Regions from separate parts of the Paenibacillus tritici genome, predicted to be linked through region 1. Evidence: riboswitches for the same ligand, from Rfam matches in the RefSeq annotation. Region 1 holds a riboswitch; each other region holds the start of a gene.
What was found. A riboswitch is a leader RNA that binds a small molecule or an ion and turns the genes downstream of it on or off. The one in region 1 is predicted to bind cyclic di-AMP.
Positions count from the first base shown of each region.

Region 2: another riboswitch for cyclic di-AMP. It lies ahead of KDC22_RS18050 (APC family permease); the one in region 1 lies ahead of KDC22_RS00495 (C40 family peptidase).
Region 3: another riboswitch for cyclic di-AMP. It lies ahead of KDC22_RS02750 (hypothetical protein); the one in region 1 lies ahead of KDC22_RS00495 (C40 family peptidase).

Region 1 covers NZ_CP073365.1:101,475-107,311, forward strand. Annotated here, with positions in the region: gene KDC22_RS00495 (C40 family peptidase) at 358-786, opposite strand; cyclic di-AMP (ydaO/yuaA leader) riboswitch at 844-982, opposite strand; gene KDC22_RS00500 (hypothetical protein) at 1,195-1,992, opposite strand; gene KDC22_RS00505 (M1 family metallopeptidase) at 2,038-4,056, opposite strand; gene KDC22_RS00510 (YwhD family protein) at 4,161-4,667, shown strand; gene KDC22_RS00515 (AbrB/MazE/SpoVT family DNA-binding domain-containing protein) at 4,780-5,262, opposite strand; gene KDC22_RS00520 (DNA-3-methyladenine glycosylase) at 5,530-5,837, opposite strand, start outside.
Region 2 covers NZ_CP073365.1:4,207,272-4,213,108, forward strand. Annotated here, with positions in the region: gene KDC22_RS18040 (FecCD family ABC transporter permease) at 1-190, opposite strand, end outside; gene KDC22_RS18045 (ABC transporter substrate-binding protein) at 355-1,383, opposite strand; gene KDC22_RS18050 (APC family permease) at 1,582-3,399, opposite strand; cyclic di-AMP (ydaO/yuaA leader) riboswitch at 3,529-3,687, opposite strand; gene KDC22_RS18055 (disulfide oxidoreductase) at 3,913-4,347, opposite strand; gene KDC22_RS18060 (DsbA family protein) at 4,344-5,099, opposite strand; gene KDC22_RS18065 (ATP-binding protein) at 5,192-5,837, opposite strand, start outside.
Region 3 covers NZ_CP073365.1:616,805-622,641, forward strand. Annotated here, with positions in the region: gene KDC22_RS02735 (hypothetical protein) at 1-93, shown strand, start outside; gene KDC22_RS02740 (stalk domain-containing protein) at 117-749, shown strand; gene KDC22_RS02745 (hypothetical protein) at 826-1,014, shown strand; gene KDC22_RS02750 (hypothetical protein) at 1,059-1,517, opposite strand; cyclic di-AMP (ydaO/yuaA leader) riboswitch at 1,527-1,697, opposite strand; gene KDC22_RS02755 (glutaredoxin family protein) at 2,009-2,251, opposite strand; gene ytxJ (bacillithiol system redox-active protein YtxJ) at 2,248-2,574, opposite strand; gene KDC22_RS02765 (SDR family NAD(P)-dependent oxidoreductase) at 2,803-3,525, shown strand; gene KDC22_RS02770 (ThuA domain-containing protein) at 3,569-4,204, shown strand; gene KDC22_RS02775 (MerR family transcriptional regulator) at 4,357-4,722, shown strand; gene KDC22_RS02780 (thioredoxin family protein) at 4,747-5,088, shown strand; gene KDC22_RS02785 (CHAD domain-containing protein) at 5,249-5,837, opposite strand, start outside.

The sequences.
Region 1 (5,837 bases):
CTTTGTTAAAAGCGATTCAATAATTACAAAAATGTTACTAAAAACTCACTGCGATAATTGTAACAAAGACTTCGGCACTTGGCAATCACTTATAACATATTAATGCATCTTTTTTGCTGTTTTTAGAGTTATAGCCGTTAGAAAGACTCATATCTATGTGCAGAGTAGCTTCTATATGTTTTTTTCTTTATTTTTGGAATAAAATGCTGTTTCAAGGGCAGAAAATCTGTGTAAAAGGTAGAATAAGGAAAAGAAAAAGGAAGAACCCGGAAATGATTACGGCAATAATCATCCCGGGCCTGTATAAGTTACAATGGGTTGTTAGAGGTTGAAATGTTCGGGGTATTCTTCAAGGGTTCAATCGTAAGCGACAGCTTGGTAGGCTGTTGTGCTCATTACTCGTTTGGCGCCAACATAGCGGTTGGCCCAGTAGGACTGGCTCATTGAACTGATGGTTACACCGCGTGAACTGGAGGACTGTGCAAATTTCCCGTTTCCGACATAAATACCGACATGGGATACTCCGTTGCCCAAGGTATTGAAGAACACGAGATCGCCGGAACGCAGCTGGCTCTTAGGTACTGCTGTTCCTACTTTGTACTGTGCCTTAGAAGTGCGGGGCAGAGTAAGCCCAACATTCTTGAACACATATTTGGTGAATCCGGAACAGTCGAACCCGTTGGTGGTTGTGCCTCCGGTTTTATATGACGTTCCAATGGTTTTTGAGATCACAGTATCCATTTTGGAATCTGCGAAGGCACTGCCTGCTCCGAGTGTGAATACCATCACAAGACCCAGCGCTGCTGCGGTGCATTTTTTCTTGAAGTTCTGAATAATCAAAAGATGTACTCCTTCCAGGGCCTGCGAGGTTAGCTTAAGGATTCGGTAGAAGGTTCCCCTATGACCCCTCTAAAGCGAGATCAATTCACCCAAAATATGGTTCCCCCACTTCCCGGTGCTGGGAATTCGGCGTTATGTGCACCAGAACAGTGACTTATCGGCAATTAGTTAATTTGCAATGGTTACGGTAAATTATGCTTGAAAGATTACAACTTTGTTACTAGTAGTACAGGCATCATTGTATCAGAGGTTTTACAGTTTTGCAAATGGTTTTGTCTTCGCTTAAGCAAAAAAGAGTCCTGCTCCCTGCTTGAGGGGCTGTGACTCTTTTTAGTATGCCGTTTCGGCCGTGAATTATTGTGGAAATGATTTACTGGACCAGAGATGGTACTGGGCAGCAACTCCCCACATATTGAAGAGCGTGGAGGGCAGCGGAGCTGCCTGACGCAGCAGCAGGGCCGGTAGTCCCGGATACAGCAGCGCAGAAGCACTGCAGAGGATCAGTATAATTAGACTTCCCGCCCCCAATATGACGGATACTCCGATAGAAGGCAGCAGCACCTTCAGGCAGATCAGCAGAGACGAGAACATGCCGGTGCCGGCAGTATAGCCGAATTGCATATAGAGCAGAAGCTTGCGGATTAGGAAGAGGTACAGGAGCCAGCCCAGCACATAAGGCACAAGCTTCAGCAGAAGCGGAACCTCAAGAATGCCGCCAAGCAGCAGTCGGTACATACGCGGAAGCAGCCAATAGAGCGGCAGGAGGGTTAACGCCCATTCCACGAGGCTGAATACCAGCACGGGCAGCCCGTACTTTTTCATTCCGGGAAAAAAGAACAGTCCACGCGCTCCTGCGCGCTCCTGATGGAGCTCATGCAGCAGCCCTGCCCGGATGAAGGGGGTGAGCAGCAGCCGGAGCAAAGTCAGTGCCAGAAGCAGCCATAGCCAATGCTGGACGGCAGGTTCGGTGCGCAGGGAAGACTGGCCCTCGATATAATACAGCAGCCTGCCTATTCCGCTGCCGCCGGCATCCGCATCGGGATAGCGCAGCAGCAGGGGAACAACAGCGCTTTTAATGAATTTGTACAGGAAATAGCCCCAGAACAGCCGGTAAATAAATAGCAGAATCAATATATAGAATTGCTCTTTCATGCTGACCCAACCGCGGGTTATTGAACTTTTCACCATTCCTTCACCTCACCAGACTAGAGTTCCGAGCAGGGTTTCAAGCAGTGTCGTCACGCTAAGCGTCCAGCGGGAGAGAGTACGCGGCTCCAGCTCGGCCATTCTGAAATTATTAAGATGCCTGCTCTCCAGCAGAATGGTATGCCCCGGATCGATCTCTGCGGAGACCAGAGGCGCTTTATAGGCTAACTCGAAGGAGGTTGATTGTCCCTCGCCATTCCAATATTGCTGAACAGTGTACCCGTCCGAGAAGGTGAATTTCACGGGAACATCCGGGTAGAGGGTGCCTTTATTGCTCACCTCAACAACTGCGCTATATTGCACTCCGTCACCGTCACCGTCGCTGCCGCTGCGTTTTGTGGAGAGCTTAATATCGTCTACTGCGAAATCAGGAGCTCCCCCGCCGTAGACATACCGGTCAAAATAAGTCTGCCAGGATTGCTTGGTCACCTTCTCCACAATCTTCTGGAAATCTGCGGTAGACGGGTGCTTGAAGCGGTATTTGCGGACATAGGCAGCGAGAATGGTATCCATATTCTTGGCCCCCGCTATGCGCTCGATATCCTTAAGCACCAGCTTGCCCCGGATATACACATTGCGGGTATAGGCATCGTCGCCGCTGTATTTCCAGGTCTCCAGCTTAAGCGGCTGTGAGGAGGAGACCAGGCTGGACTGAAGCGGAAGGCTTGAGGCTACACCGTATTCCTGTTCCATCAGGCGGTCTTCTGCGTAGGAGGTGAAGCTCTCATCGAGCCAGGCTTCTTCAAATTCATTACTGCCGACCATGCCATAGAAATACTGGTGGCCGATCTCGTGGATAATGGTGCGCTCCAGCGAAGTGCCCGGCGCTGCCGCGGTGGCACCGAAGGCGGTAATCAGTGTCGGATATTCCATTCCCCCCGCCCCGTTGCCGGACTCAGGCGGAACTACAATGGATAAGGTGGAGTAAGGATACGGGCCGTACCACTTGCTGAAAGCGGTCAGGGCCGCCTCAGCCGCCTGGAAATAGCGCTCCTGGAGATTCTTATGCAGCGGGTCCAGATAGAGCTTAATTCTCACCCCGGGCACCTGTGGTGCGGAGAAGGCCTTCTCGGCAACCACGAAATCCGGTGAGGCGGCCCAGGCAAAGTCATGGACATCATCTGCATAGAATTGGTAGACCTTACGGCCCTGCACTACCTTGGCATTCCTCACCGGAAATCCGGTTGCGGCCACCTTGTACTCAGGCGGGACGGAAATGGTTACATTGTAAATACCGAAATCACTGTAGAATTCGGAGGTTCCGTGATATTGATGGAGGTTCCATCCTTCCTCCTTGAGTCCTCTTCTGCCGGCAGGCTCGTAGACGCTTATTTTCGGAAACCACTGGCCGGCCATGACGAAGTTACCGGCGGTCCCCATCCGGGCGAATATTTTCGGCAGCTTGACCTCGAACTTAAGCCTCACCGTAATACTCTCACCGCCGTGTACCGGCTGGGGCAGATGAACCTTGAGCAGTGTTTTATCGTTGATATTGCCGTCGTCAGGCTGCACATACTGGGTGCGCTGCATAAGAGAGATGCCTTCGGAGGTCCGCAGATCCGTTAGGGTGATGCTGCCGTACCCGCCAGCAGGCATGGAATCTCCGCGGAGTGTGCCCCCCGATTCCTTCATGAAGGTTGTATTGCCGGAAGCGAATGCATTGGGATACAGGTGAAAATACAGCTCTTGGACCGGTTTTGAGCCCGGGTGGGTCCAGGTCAGCGTCTCGGAAGCTGTTAAGGTCCCCGTATCTGCCTGAAGCTGCACATCCATGTGGTATTCGACCACACGCTGGCTTAGAGCTTCTGATTCTGGGGGAGAGAACATCTCCGGAAGAGTGGACTGCACGGGCTGCTGCGGGATGACGGCGGGGGACTTGGCCTCTTTTGGCACAGAAGCAGTCCATGCGGCAGGGTTATGCCCTGAAAGAAACCATATTCCGCCTCCAAGCAAGGTGAGAACAGCCAGGACTGCGAAGATGAGGGTATACCTTAATGAATGTGGCTTCATACTGTGATTCCTCCCGTGACAAGCATCTACGGGATGTATATGTTTGCAATCGCCGCAATATTAGCTAAAATTAAATAATTAGTGAATGGAAAGGATGTGCACATGTGGATAACGTACAACCGGAAGGCAAAAAACAGATTGCCTTGAATATTGTGAATGCCAGAGCCAAGCATAAAGGCTTCGGCGCAGGCTCTATTGATCTGAACAATGTATCTCCTGTCATTATTGATCAGGGAGAGGCAGTTATTGATATCGGCGCTATGCATGCAAAGAGCAAAGTGGAGAAAGGGATTAAATTCTCTGTGAACCGTGAGGATGTCCCGAACGGCAGACAGGTATGGGTCGTATGGGTGGCTGTAGACCGTACACCGGAGGGACAGTTCTACGGAGGAATTACTGCCTGTGAGATGTGGATTGACACCGAAGCCCGCCGCGGCTGGAAGATTCTCGCCGATCATGTCAATAAGCTGGATGCTGCCCTGAAGCGGAAGCTTATGCTGGAGGGACTGGGAATCAGCGAACGGGCAGCGCTGAAATCACTGCTGATGACCCATAATGAAGAGTGGTGGGCTGCTTCGCCGGAAGAGCTGAAAGCGGCATTGTCGGAATAGGGGAAGCGCAGGGTGGTTAAGCATAGAATGAACAACGAATAAGGCTTGGCCCTCGAGAGACCGAGGGCCAAGCCTTATTCGGGTTCTGGTGCAGACGCCCTCTCCGTAACCTTTACTGCGGGGCCGCCCTGCCGGAAGTGTTCAGCTTACGCTTCAACTGGCTTACCCTGGCCTGGCTGATTCCGAGCACCTCGGCAAGCTCCTTCTGATTGGCATAGGGATGATCCTCCATTGCTTTTTGCAGACGCAGGCTCATTTCTTCGGTCTTGGTTCTCCGCCCTCCGCGGGCAGGCTCGGGATTCTCCGCTGCTGGACTTGGGGGAGCGATGACGGGTTCTGACCCGCGTTCGGGGTCACTCAGCTCCTTCAGACAGGTGTTGCAAATAAACTGATCCTTATAGTAGGTCACATGGTCAAGACTTCTGCAAAAGGTGCATTCTGTGGAGGTGTACTTTCTGAGAACGATAATATTCTCATCCAGAATAAAAAATTCAATCGGGTCCCCAATGTCAATATTACGTGTCATGCGGATTTCTACGGGAACCACAATTCTTCCAAGACTGTCTAAGCTCCGGATCATGCCTGTATCCTTCATCCCATGTCCCTCATTTACCTCTTTATAGTTTGTGTAATATCTATGATTATAACAGTTATTGTAAGTTTAGAGAACGGGGAAAGCGCCTTCAAATAGGGTTGTTTATTGTCATTTTATAGGAAGTATTATCATTTTTTGGCGTATGAGGGGCAGATAGAGCAAAATAACGAAGAACAGCCCCTCCATGTGGGAATTCCCAAGGGAGAGGCTGATTAGGGTTCACTTCTTTTTACCCAAATTATCGCACCCGAAACAGCCGGGCGAGATTCAGTGCAGACGGAACGGCTGCGCGAGCGGATCGCTGACCGATACATAAGGATTCCCCTGAATATAAAACCGCCAGGGGCGCTCTGCGTATTCCTCCGCATAGGGAATGTTAATGCGCGGAGCCTGAACAATGTCGATAGATTCAGGGGGTTCGCCCTGTTCAATCCATAGAGCGCCTCCCCGTATATCGAACCTGGTGCGGTTAAGGCTCCGGTCTATTCTCAGCGCCCGGCACAGCTTACCCGGTCCGCCGGACAGATCCGAGGGCTTCCTGACGGCAATTCCCCTGTAGGCTGCCATAAGTTCAG
Region 2 (5,837 bases), 3.6 Mb from region 1:
GGAAGACGGCCTCCCATACGGTAGCCAGCCCGATATCCGCCGCGCCAACCGATACAGATACCATCAGGCCGAAGAGGATCGCAGCTATTCCCAGCACCAGAATAGCAGCTGCGGCAACCGGCCTCGACTGGACAGGTGCATTCCCTTCATCAGAAGGAGCTTGTAGAGTAGAATGTGTAGATGAAGCCATAAGCCGTCTCCTTATCAGGATTATAGAGGATACAAATGATTATCATTCTCATTTTCATTATCGCAAAGATATGAATATTGTTCAACCCGTTAATAGACAAAAAAGCAGGCTTTTATACCCGGGGGATATAAAAGCCTGCACTATTCTCCCGCCGACAAAAAGACTTATTTTACAAAACTGCTCAGGATATCATCAATTGTTTTGGAATTGGCTATAGGACCGCTATACAGCCAGCTGGTATCTGCACTGAATTCGTGAACATTCCCTGCCTTGACGGCCGGAATCCCCTTCCAGACTGCGCCCTCTGTAATCTCAGCTCCGCCTGCCTTGTCACTGTTCACCAGAATGATATGCTCTGCAGTCAGCTCAGACAATTTCTCTAGTGAGATTGGATTCCACGGTGCTCTGGATTCCGCAGGAATCTCGGTCACCAGATTCGGGAGCTTCACTCCAAGATCGCCATACATCACTGCACCGCTGCTGCGGGTCTCGTCAACGATGAAGAAGTTCTTCGACACCAGCCACAAAATGGCTACTGAATCATCGCCGATTGCAGCAGAGACAGCAGCTTTGGCGGAAGCCGCCTTTTGTTCATAGTCTGCAATGGCCTTCTCCGCTTCCGGAGTCTTATTCAGCAGCTCTCCTATCTTGAGCAAGGCTGCGCGCCAGTCACTACTGACTTCATCGCCGAGTACATAGGTTGGCGCAATTTTGTTCAACTGGTCATAGAGCCCGTTCTGAACGGTGCCTTCCGACTGGACGATGTGGAAATCTGGCGCGAAGCCGGTAACCGCTTCGAGTGGCAGGTCGTAGCTGATCGGCGGGACATCATTAAGCTCAGCAGCGAGGTAATCCTGCGTACCGTTCTTAGTAGACCACTGGGCAACCGGAGTCACGCCGAGTGCAACCAGATAATCCTCCAGATAAGAAGCAATTACACGCTGCGGATTGGCGGGAATGGTGACCTTATGTCCCATTGCGTCTGTGACGGTCTTGTCCACAGCAGGTGCGGCTGACTCTGCAGGTGCCGCAGTGGCTTCTACAGTTGCGGAAGGTGCAGTAGTTGCTGCAGCACCGTTGCCGCCTGCATTACTATTGTTATTTCCGCAAGCGGACAGCAGCAATGTTGTGGTCAGAAGTCCGGCTACCGCCAGCTTCACACTTCCTGATCCTTGCAGGTTGAACAAAAACATTGAATACCCCTCCTGATATGTACCTTCATGTTTAGCACTAGTGCCTGTTGCCTTAGCATCTTACATACTGATGATATTGATTCTCATTCTCTATGTCAACTGAAAAGTCACCTTTCTGTTATATTCTCCTGCCGTCCAACCAAAAACGGCTGTTCCCGTAAGCTACGGAAACAGCCGTTATACATGTAGAGAAAAAGTCTATTTGTGCAAATGATACGGAACCGTTGCAATCACAATATCCTTCTGATTCATCAGATAAGAGCGGATGAACAGGCTGGTCTGATTATGCAGCACGGCCTGCCACCAGTGCTTGGTCACGAACTGCGGAATCAGTACGGTGATATGGTCCGTCGAAGCGGTCTTCCACTCTACCGTATCTATGAATTTCACCAGCGGGCGGAGAATGCTGCGGTAACGGGAGCGCAGGACAATCAGGCGCACTCCGGGGTTCCACTCCTCCCACTTCTGCTCCATCTTGTGAATCTCTTCTTCATCGAACCCTACATAGACCGCGACAACATTATTGGTCAGTGACTTCGCATAGCTGATCGAATGCAGCACCGCACGGGTGACACCCGCCACCGGAACTACAACGGTACTGCCTTTGATGCAAGGCTTATCGGTAGCCGGACAAATACGCAGCTGATCGGCAATATTCATATAATGGCGGTGAATCCGGTGGAACACAATGATGACTACCGGCAGGAAGATGAAGGCCATCCACACGCTGGAGAACTTGGTAATAATGAAGATCAGGGTTATGGTCAATGTGGTAAGCATCCCTACCGTATTCACGGCGAATTTGCTCTGCCAGCCTTTTGGTCTGGTTCTGTACCACTGTACCATCATCCCAAGCTGCGACAGTGTGAAGGGAATGAATACCCCTACTGCATATAATGGAATCAAGCCTTCGGTATTTCCGTGAAAAGCTGCTACAAGCACTGCCGACATGACGCCGAGGAATATAATACCGTTGGAGAAGCCCAGCCGGTCGCCGCGTACCATGAAGGCATGGGGCAGATATTTATCTTTGGCGAACATGAACGCCAGCAGCGGAAAGGCCGAATAGGCTGTATTCGCCGCCAGGAACAGGATGACTGCCGTAATCCCCTGGATGAAAAAGTATAATCCGCCACGGCCAAAGGTAGATTCCGTGATCTGAGAGACCACCGTTGCCTTCGCATCCGGCATGATGCCATACCAGTAAGCGAGCAGCGTAATTCCGGTGAACATTACACCGAGAATCAGACCCATCAGCATCAGCGTTTTGGCTGCATTTTTCTCCGCCGGTGCCTGGAAGTTAGGAATGGCATTGGAGACTGCTTCAACCCCGGTAAGGGCAGAACAGCCGGAGCTGAACGCCTTCAGCAGCAGGAACATACTGACGTTCGATACCGCCGACCCAATCTCGGGAACATGGACATGGGCCCCGCCGGTTATATACTTGAAGACACCCGAGATAATCAGCACAAAGATCGAGACTACGAACAGATATACCGGGATCGCTATGAATGAAGCGGATTCGGTAACCCCCCGCAGATTGACAATCGTTAGAAGCAAAATTACAGATACCGCTATAAGAACAGTGTGATTATGAAGACTTGGAAAGGCTGAGGTGATCGCATCCGTCCCCGCCGAGGCGCTTACCGCCACAGTCAGAATGTAATCCACCAGAAGAGAGCCGCCAGCCAGCAGGCCGGTGTGAACCCCGAGATTGGTCTTGGCAACAATATAGGCGCCCCCGCCCTGCGGATAAGCAAATATCGTCTGCCGGTAGGACAAAATCAGAATGGCCAGCAAGCCCAAGACGGCTAATGCAATTGGCAATGAGTACCAGATAGCTGTGAACCCGGCGGCCACAAGTACGATTAGAATTTGTTCTGTTCCGTAGGCTACAGACGAGAGCGCATCAGAAGACAGGACAGCCAGTGCTTTCACCTTGGATAACTTTTCATGATCGAGTTCGTTCGACTTCATCGGACGCCCGATCAATAGTCGTTTTACCTTGCTTACCATTGTAGTAACAGTTCCTCTCTTTGTTAAGTTGAAACGGAAATTCCGTGCGCTGTTTTCATAAGTGGATTTCATAAATGCAGGCACCAAAATAAGCATACGGAAATGATCCGCATGCCTTGATGTGCATGGTCATTATCCCACTAATGCTTACGAGGTTAGCTGGCGGATTCGGGCTGTGGTAGCCCTACGGTTACGAGTCTTCTGACCCGCTTCCGATTCACCCCTTTGGCACTGGGCCAAGTTTGGTTCCCCCGTTTTTCCTACCGGAAAATTCAGCGCATATTCAACTTCTCACAAGGACTAATATTAAGCTACAATACGGCTTCCGTAAAGCGGTGAAACAAATGAAAAAAGAATGAAAAGCATCCAAAACCACCAAATCCATGATCCGGTATGTCTTGATCTTTCATTCTCTTTCATTATCCCTATATCGCTTGATTTTACAGTGTTTTTGAACATTAATTTCCGCTTAATTTAAAGGAATGTTCACCTCTTCAGCCTGCCTGCCGGCTCCTACTCCACAGTGTCCTCTTTGCGTCCTGTCCATAGCAGAATGGCGATGAGTGCGAACGCAATAAGTGCAAGCAAAGGGATCGTTATAAATCCGAAAAGATTCAGATAATCTTTGTTGCACGGCACGCCGATTGTACAGGGGAGCACCTTGCTGAGTGCCGGTATTTTCTGCTCTGCATAATGATAGATAGAGATGCTGCCGCCGATCAGACTCAGGGGAAGAACATAAGGGATAATACGCTTGTCCCCCCGGTAGGTGGCAATTCCCAGCAAGAAGAGCTGCGGGTACATGAAAATCCGCTGGAACCAGCATAACTTACAGGGCTCATACCCCAGAACTTCACTGAGATATAAGCTTCCCGCTACAGCAATAACACAGACAAACCAGGCCAAGTAGAGACAGTTGCGGCGGCAGAAGGCAGAGAAGGCTGTCATTGGGCTGCCGCAGCTTCCGTTGCTGCCTGGATCTGAGCGTCAATCTCCTCCATATTGAAGGGCTCCTTCACCTTGACTCCATTCACGAACACGGTAGGTGTAGTTGTCACTCCAGCGTCGGTTGCGACCTGAATATCACGGTTCAGTTCACTTGTATAGGTACGGTCTTCAATGTCTTTGCGCAGCAGATCGTAGTCCACCGGCAGTTCCAACTGCTTGGCGAGACTTACCAGGTAGTCCGGTGTTGCCCATTCTTTGTCCTCATTCCCCTGGTTGGCATACATCGCATCGAAGTACTTCCAGAAGGCTTCCTGGTTCTGATGATAGACCGAAAGTGCTGCAAGCGAGGCTGTTTTGGAATCCGCAGCAAGGAAGGCTAAGTTCACAAAGTAAAAGGCCGCTTTATCCTGATTCACATACTCCTGCACGATCTGCGGTTTCATGACCCCTGTGAACTGGGCGCAGGCCGGACATTTGAAATCGCCGAATTCCACAATTTTGACCGGAGCATCTTCCTTGCCTAGGCGTATCATCTCGCTGTAATTGAAATTAACCGGTTCAGCCGTGGAGCCCGGGGCTGAGCTGTCCTTAGAGGCAAGCAGGTATAATCCGACAAAAATAATAACGACGATGGCCACTGTACTCACGATCAGAATTCTCGTTTTCTGCTTCTGCTGCTCCAGCTCTGTCTTGCGCTTCTCCTGCTTGCTCATCTGGGGAACCGTGACATTGTTCTTTTTTGGTTTGCTCAAAGAGAGTTCCTTTCCGTCCTCTGGACTGTCGTGATAAAAGAATAGTTACTTTCAAAGTATATAATCAAAGCTCTCTTTTTGGCAAACCTGTATTATACAGCTTCCGTCGTCTCCTGCGCTCCCCCATCCTCTTTCTCTTTGCCGAAGAACAGCTCCGGTGAATGCTCCAGCGACTGCAGCTTAATTCTGAAAAAAAACTGGGTGCCTCCCCCCTCTGCCGGCTCCACCCAGATCTCTCCCTGCATCAAATCCACCAGCTTCTTGCAGATCGCAAGCCCCAGACCCGTGCCGGGGTATTTGCGGGTATGTGACCCGTCCACTTGGGAGAAGGTTTGAAACAGCAGCTGCAGCTTATCCGGTGAAATGCCAATTCCGGTATCACGCACCATAAATTGCAGAGACTGAGCGCTCTCTCTAACGCCATAGGACTCTACTTTAACGGTTATCGTGCCGGATGGAGTGAATTTCACCGCATTGCCAATCAGATTGATCAGAATCTGGCGAAGACGCTGCGAGTCTCCGGCGAAGTTGTCGGGAAGCCCTTCTTCCATCTCCAGCTCAAGCGATAACGGCTTGTCTTGAGTGCTCACCATGAACAGATCCATGCAGCCCTGCAACAGCGCCTTCAGCTGAAAATCATCCTTCGTCAGGGCCAGGCTATCCGCCTCCAGCCGGGAGATATCGAGAATATCGCTCATGACCTTCAGCAACGCGTGGCCGCTGGTGCTCTGGAGCTGC
Region 3 (5,837 bases), 520 kb from region 1:
GTCCAAAATTATTCGCTTAACAAACCATCAATCGACTCCATCCAGTTTACTTATAATGAGAAAAAATATTCTTATAAACTTCATGCTAAATAAAATCTATTTGGAGGCGATTGATAATGAAACGTTGGACAAAGATTGGAATTAGTGCAGCTCTTTTTACTACTATTTTCAGTGCGGGGGCTTATGCAGCAACTGCGGTGCCTAAAATTTTTGTCAATGGTAATCAAGTCAAATCAAGCCTACAGCCAAAAATAATTGATGGTTCGGTTTACATCCCGATTCGTGCAGTGTCGGAGGGACTTGGTGCCGATATTCAGTGGGATAACAAAGCTAAAAATGTATACGTAGATTCAGATCCAAACTTCAAAATGGAAACGAGTGCTACGGCCTATGTATTTGGGCGAAATTTAGCGTTTAAGTGGATTATGGCCTATGACGAGAGGTCGGTTGCGGAGGCTAATGCTTTAGTGGCCCCCAGCTTTAAAACGGATATCTACAAAGAATCTTTTCCCGGGGGAACTTATAATTTGGCAACCATTGTAGATATGAAAGTAGTTGCAAGATCAGAGATTGGACTTACTGTCAGAATCGTTCAACGAGTGACTGCAGAGGATGATTATAAGGTGAAGGTAGAAAAATGGGATTTTATCTTTGAAAACAACAAAATTAAATCGGTAAAAGTAGTGCCTAAATCCACTAAATATTTGGATCGGTATACGTTATTCCCTGGAACAAGCTTTGGTATTTAATTAGTGAATCATTATGGTTAAACTCCGTCAGATAGTGTACCTTAGTACTATTAGTAGTTAGGAGTGGTGACTTGTTGTGAAGAAAAGTAGACGAACCCCCGTGCTGGTCGCGGTCTCGATTCTGTTAATTATTATCAGCAGCCTGATCCCATCGGATAAATCCGCTTGGCTGGGGGCTTTACAGACCATTCTGCTGGGCGTTGGACTGCTCGGCTGCTGCATGGCCTTCTGGCGGTTCGCCAAGGGCGGTAAGGGCAAAAGCTGATTTGAGGGGCACTTCACACCATCCGCCCCCCGTCATCTCCCGCCTTATCCCGCCGAAGGGCGGTGGACAGCGGGCATTGTTGAATGCGCGGCCGCCATTTGTTTGCGTATCCCTCTAAGCTGGGCTTTCAGCTCGGGGACGTTATGCTGGAGGATCTGGCTGATGTCGGAAAGGGGAAGCTGGAGGCCGTACCATAAGGCACTGGCAATCTGATCCTCCCAGCTAAGCAGGGCAGAGGTGCAGTGGCTGCGCTCCTGGGCAAGGGTGGAGCATTGGCGGATACACTCCTTGTAAGCGGCCGGGGAGCCAGCCTTCCCTTGCGGGAGGCTTCCTTTCAGCCATAGCTCATAGAGCGACGCGAAGGTAGCGGCTGCGGCTTGATCCGCGCGGGCACCCTTCTCCAGCAGCAGGCAGCTGAGAGCATAGACGGGTCCGCTGTATTGCTCGACATAATGTTTGAATCCGGCAGTATTAGCTGCCTTGGGCGATAACAGGTCTGGCATGGTACACGTTCCTTCTCTCTTTACGCTTACGGGGTTAGCTGTCGGATTCGGACGGTGAGAGTCGCCCTGCCTGCCAGAGACTGCGCAATGGTAGTCTCCTTTCGGATTCACCCCAAGTAAGGCCTGCGGCCTAATGGTTCCCCCGTTTTCCGCTTGGCGGAAATTCAGCGTGCATGTATGATTTCACAATGTAACTTTCAACACGAATCATACACTTTTAGGATTGTCTTTGTAAAAATGGAAAAGAGTTCTTTTGCGCCGGATTTACAATAAATTGCTGCCTGGTTACGCAGTTTTGAATCTAAAACCATATATGTAGCCGATAATCACTGGTTATCTCACTCAATCGCCGTTTTTTATTTTTGTCGCAGGCAGCAGCGTGCCGTAAGCGCTTTACCCGTAGGCGGATACTCTTGTGCGCCACCAGTTAACAGACAAAAGGTGCCGCCCTGCTTAGAGGGAGGCACCTTTTTGGCCTAACGTAAAGACAATTACAGCACAGCAGCTTCCATAAGCTCCTGAAGCTCAGGGAGATTGAAGCCCTTAACCGCCCGGTCCCCGGATACGGTGACTGGAATGCCCATGAAGCCCAGCTGCTCGACTTCTTCCTGATAGACGGCACTGGTCATGACATCCCGGACCTCGAAGGGAATACCCTTACTCTCCAGCAGCTGCTTCACCTGATTGCATTCGCTGCAGCCGGTGGTGGAATAGACAATAATGTTCGCGCTCATTGTTCCACTGCTTCCTTTATGGCATTTTGGGTAATCTTCCAGTGTGAGGTGTTCCAGCGGACTTCGCTGTCCTCCAGCAGGAAAATTTGCGGAGATTCATGCTTAATGCCAAGCTCCTCGGCAATCTGGTTAGAGACGGGGCGGTCCTCAATCACATGGACAATGGCAGCAGGCGTATCTGAATTCTGTGTGTAGGCCCGGAATTCCTCATTGGCCTTGGCACTGATCGGGCAGGTTGTGCTGTGCTTGAAGAGCAGTTTTTTGCCAGGCTGCCCGATATATTGCTGTAGCTCATCCGTGGTACGGATCTGTTGAATAGACACCTTAGAATCACCTTCCTGGGGTAAGATTTAATGAAACCTGTTGCCAACAATTGTGTTGTTAACAACTATTATTCCTGATTGTAACATAGTTCAAAATTAAAGCAAAAGAAAGTTAAGCCGGCTTGCCCCTCCCTTGCGGGATGTTGTTAACGGCTTATTGCCGTGCTAATGTGAGAAGGATGAGGACTATGCTCGGTGCGTTATGAAGCAGATACGAGGGGGGAGCTCATGAAAAGGGTCGCTTGTGTGACCGGTGCGGACCGTGGACTCGGATTTCACCTTGTCCGCTCTCTTTTGGAGAGTAAGTACACGGTGTTCGCCGGACAGTATGTGCCTGACTCTCAGGAATTGAAGGCTTTGAAAGCGCAATACCCGGATCGCCTGCGGCTGGTTCCTCTCGATATCGGCAATGCAGGGAGCGTGAAGGAAGCCGCACGGAGTATTGCCGGAAGCACAGGGCATATAGATATGCTTATTAATAATGCGGGGATTATCCACCGGTCGGACGATGCTACAGTGCTCGTGGATATGGATGATGAAGCGATGGCGCATATTTATAACGTGAATACGCTGGGTGCGCTAAGGGTGAGCAATGCATTGATGGGGTTGCTCCTGCAAGGCAGGCAGCGGCTGGTGGTTAATATCTCCTCGGAAGCCGGCAGCATCGGGCGGAACAAGCGGATGAATATGTATGGCTACTCCATGTCGAAGGCCGCGCTTAATATGCAATCTTCGCTGATGCATAATCATCTGCGCAGGATGGGCGGACAGGTGATGGTCTTCCATCCCGGCTGGCTGCAGACCTACATGAATGGAGAGAAGGATATCGAAGCGCCTGTTACGCCTGAGGAATCCGCCGCCAAGATTATGACGATCGTCCATAACCATAAGCTGTATCTGGCCGAAGAACCGGTGTACATTGATCTGGACGGTAACCTGTGGCCCTGGTAATATAGCAGAATTGTTAATTTGACCATAGAAAGGTGCGCATACTATGTCTCCTTACAAAGCGCTCGCGTTCGGCAGCTATACCGAAGTGAAATATCATCCCTTCCAAGAGGTAGACCGCCAGATCGGGCAACTGCTCGAACCGGAGTTCCGGGTGGACGCAACGGAGGACTATGGACGGATGAACAAGGACGAGCTGGCTGATTGTAAGCTGGTGGTCTCTTATACAGAATTCTCCGAGGATAAATTGTGCGCTGCACAGAGCGGGGCGCTGCTCGCTTATGTGGCTGGCGGCGGGGGGCTGCTCGTAGTGCACAACGGAATTTCTCTACAGCGCAATCAGGAGCTTGGGGGGATGCTTGGTGCCCGGTTCACCCACCATCCGGCGTATACGGCACTTCATATGAGTGTTGCTGCCCCGGAGCATCCGGTTATGCAGGGAGTCAGCGATTTTGTCATAGAGGATGAGCCTTATTATTTCGAGCAGCATCCCTATTTCGAGACCACGGTGCTTCTGGAGTATCCTCATGACGGAGCTATGAGACAGGCTGCATGGTGTCATGAATTCGGAGCAGGCCGGGTCGTCTATCTGATGCCGGGGCATCACCTGCCCTCCTTCTCGTCAGAGCCGCTGCGCCGGATGATCCGCAGAGGCGGATTATGGGCAGCGGGGCTGCTGTAGCAGTGAGACCAGCTTAAGCTATGCTTCGGCTGGTTTTTTGCTGTTATTCCATATGTGTAAGCAATATTTATGGCAAAAATCTCTTGACCCTGACACTGGTGTCAGGGTTTATACTGAACGCAGACCATTTCTCATGAACCCGGGAGAATGCCATGAAAATAGGTGAGCTAGCCGCACTTACGGGCGTAAGCGTCCGTTCACTGCGATATTATGAACGTCAGGGACTAATCCAGCCGCTTCGGCAGGATAACGGTTACCGTGAATATTCGCCGCTTGCCGTGAATACGGTGGAGACCATCAAGCTGTATCTGAATCTGGGTCTGTCAACAGAGGAGATTGCCGGATTCCTGCATTGTGTCCTCAAGAACAAAGAGGCCTTCTGTGCGGAAGTGATGCCGCTGTACCGGAGCAAGCTGGAAGAGATTGAACGCCAGCTGACGGAGCTGAATCAGATCAAGCGGAATCTGCAGGACCGGATGGCTTCAATTCTCCAAGAGCAGCAGAACGAAGAAGAATAGCGGATAGTGAAGGAGGAGCTTAAGATGGCTATGATAATTGCTGATAATGCCGGAGCTGTGCGTGAACAGCTCCAGGCTGGCGGAACGGTACTGGTGGATTACGGTGCGTCCTGGTGTCCACCCTGCAGGACCCTGCTGCCGATTCTGGAAGAGCTGAACGCCGAGTATGGGGATGATGTGAGGATCATTAAGGTGGACTGCGATGAACTGCCGGAGCTCGCATCGGAAGCCGGGGTTATGAGTATGCCGACAGTGATCGTATACAGCGGCGGACAGCCCGTCGAGAAGCTGGTCGGCCTGCGGCCGAAATCCGTGTATCAGGGTGTGCTCAACAAAGTGGCTGGAGCAGTGCGCAGCACTCATTAAGCAACCTAGGATGACCCGGGGCAGCTGCCGGGACAGTTCTTCGCATGAGGACGGCAGCGGCCCGTTCTAACCTAACACAAGAGACAAAGGCAGGACCCGCAAGGATTTCAGCGGGGTCCTGCCTTTGAATTTTTCCGGGTATGAAGGGAAGATGATGCCGCTATCTGGGAATCTGTTTAACAGGGACAACCTCGTTCTGATACAGGGCTTCCATTATCTCTGCGCGGAGCGTATCGGTGAAGGCTGCCCATACTTTTGGGCCAACATCCAGTTGTTCGCGTCCAATGGACTGCAGGGTCTCAAGGCTGACACGCTTGTCATTAATGACTCCAAGCTGCTCTTGAATGTCCTTATAGAGGGCTTCATGGGCATGGAATTTCTGATTCAGCGCAAAAGCGGCCGCATTCGCAGTATAGCGCAGCTCTTTGGCTGCAATGCGCAGCTCATGAAGGGCCTCAAAGGCTTCCTTCCATTCCGTTTCAGGAGCCTTGAACAAGGTCTTGCAGGCTTTTTTCTTTTGTTCAAAGGCGACTTCAAGCTCGCGCATGACGACATTGGCATCTTTTTTGGCTGCGAGCGTCTCTAATTGGGTCTCCATGAATGTATTCCACTGCGCTTCGAGTGTCCGGCCGGACAGCTTGGGCAGCTTGTTCTTCAGCTTCTTGCGGGAAGTCTCCCTTGAATCCTTCTGGTGCCCGATTACCGCCTTCAGCAGCTTGGCCGTCTTGTGTTCGCCCGCTTCTGTGACC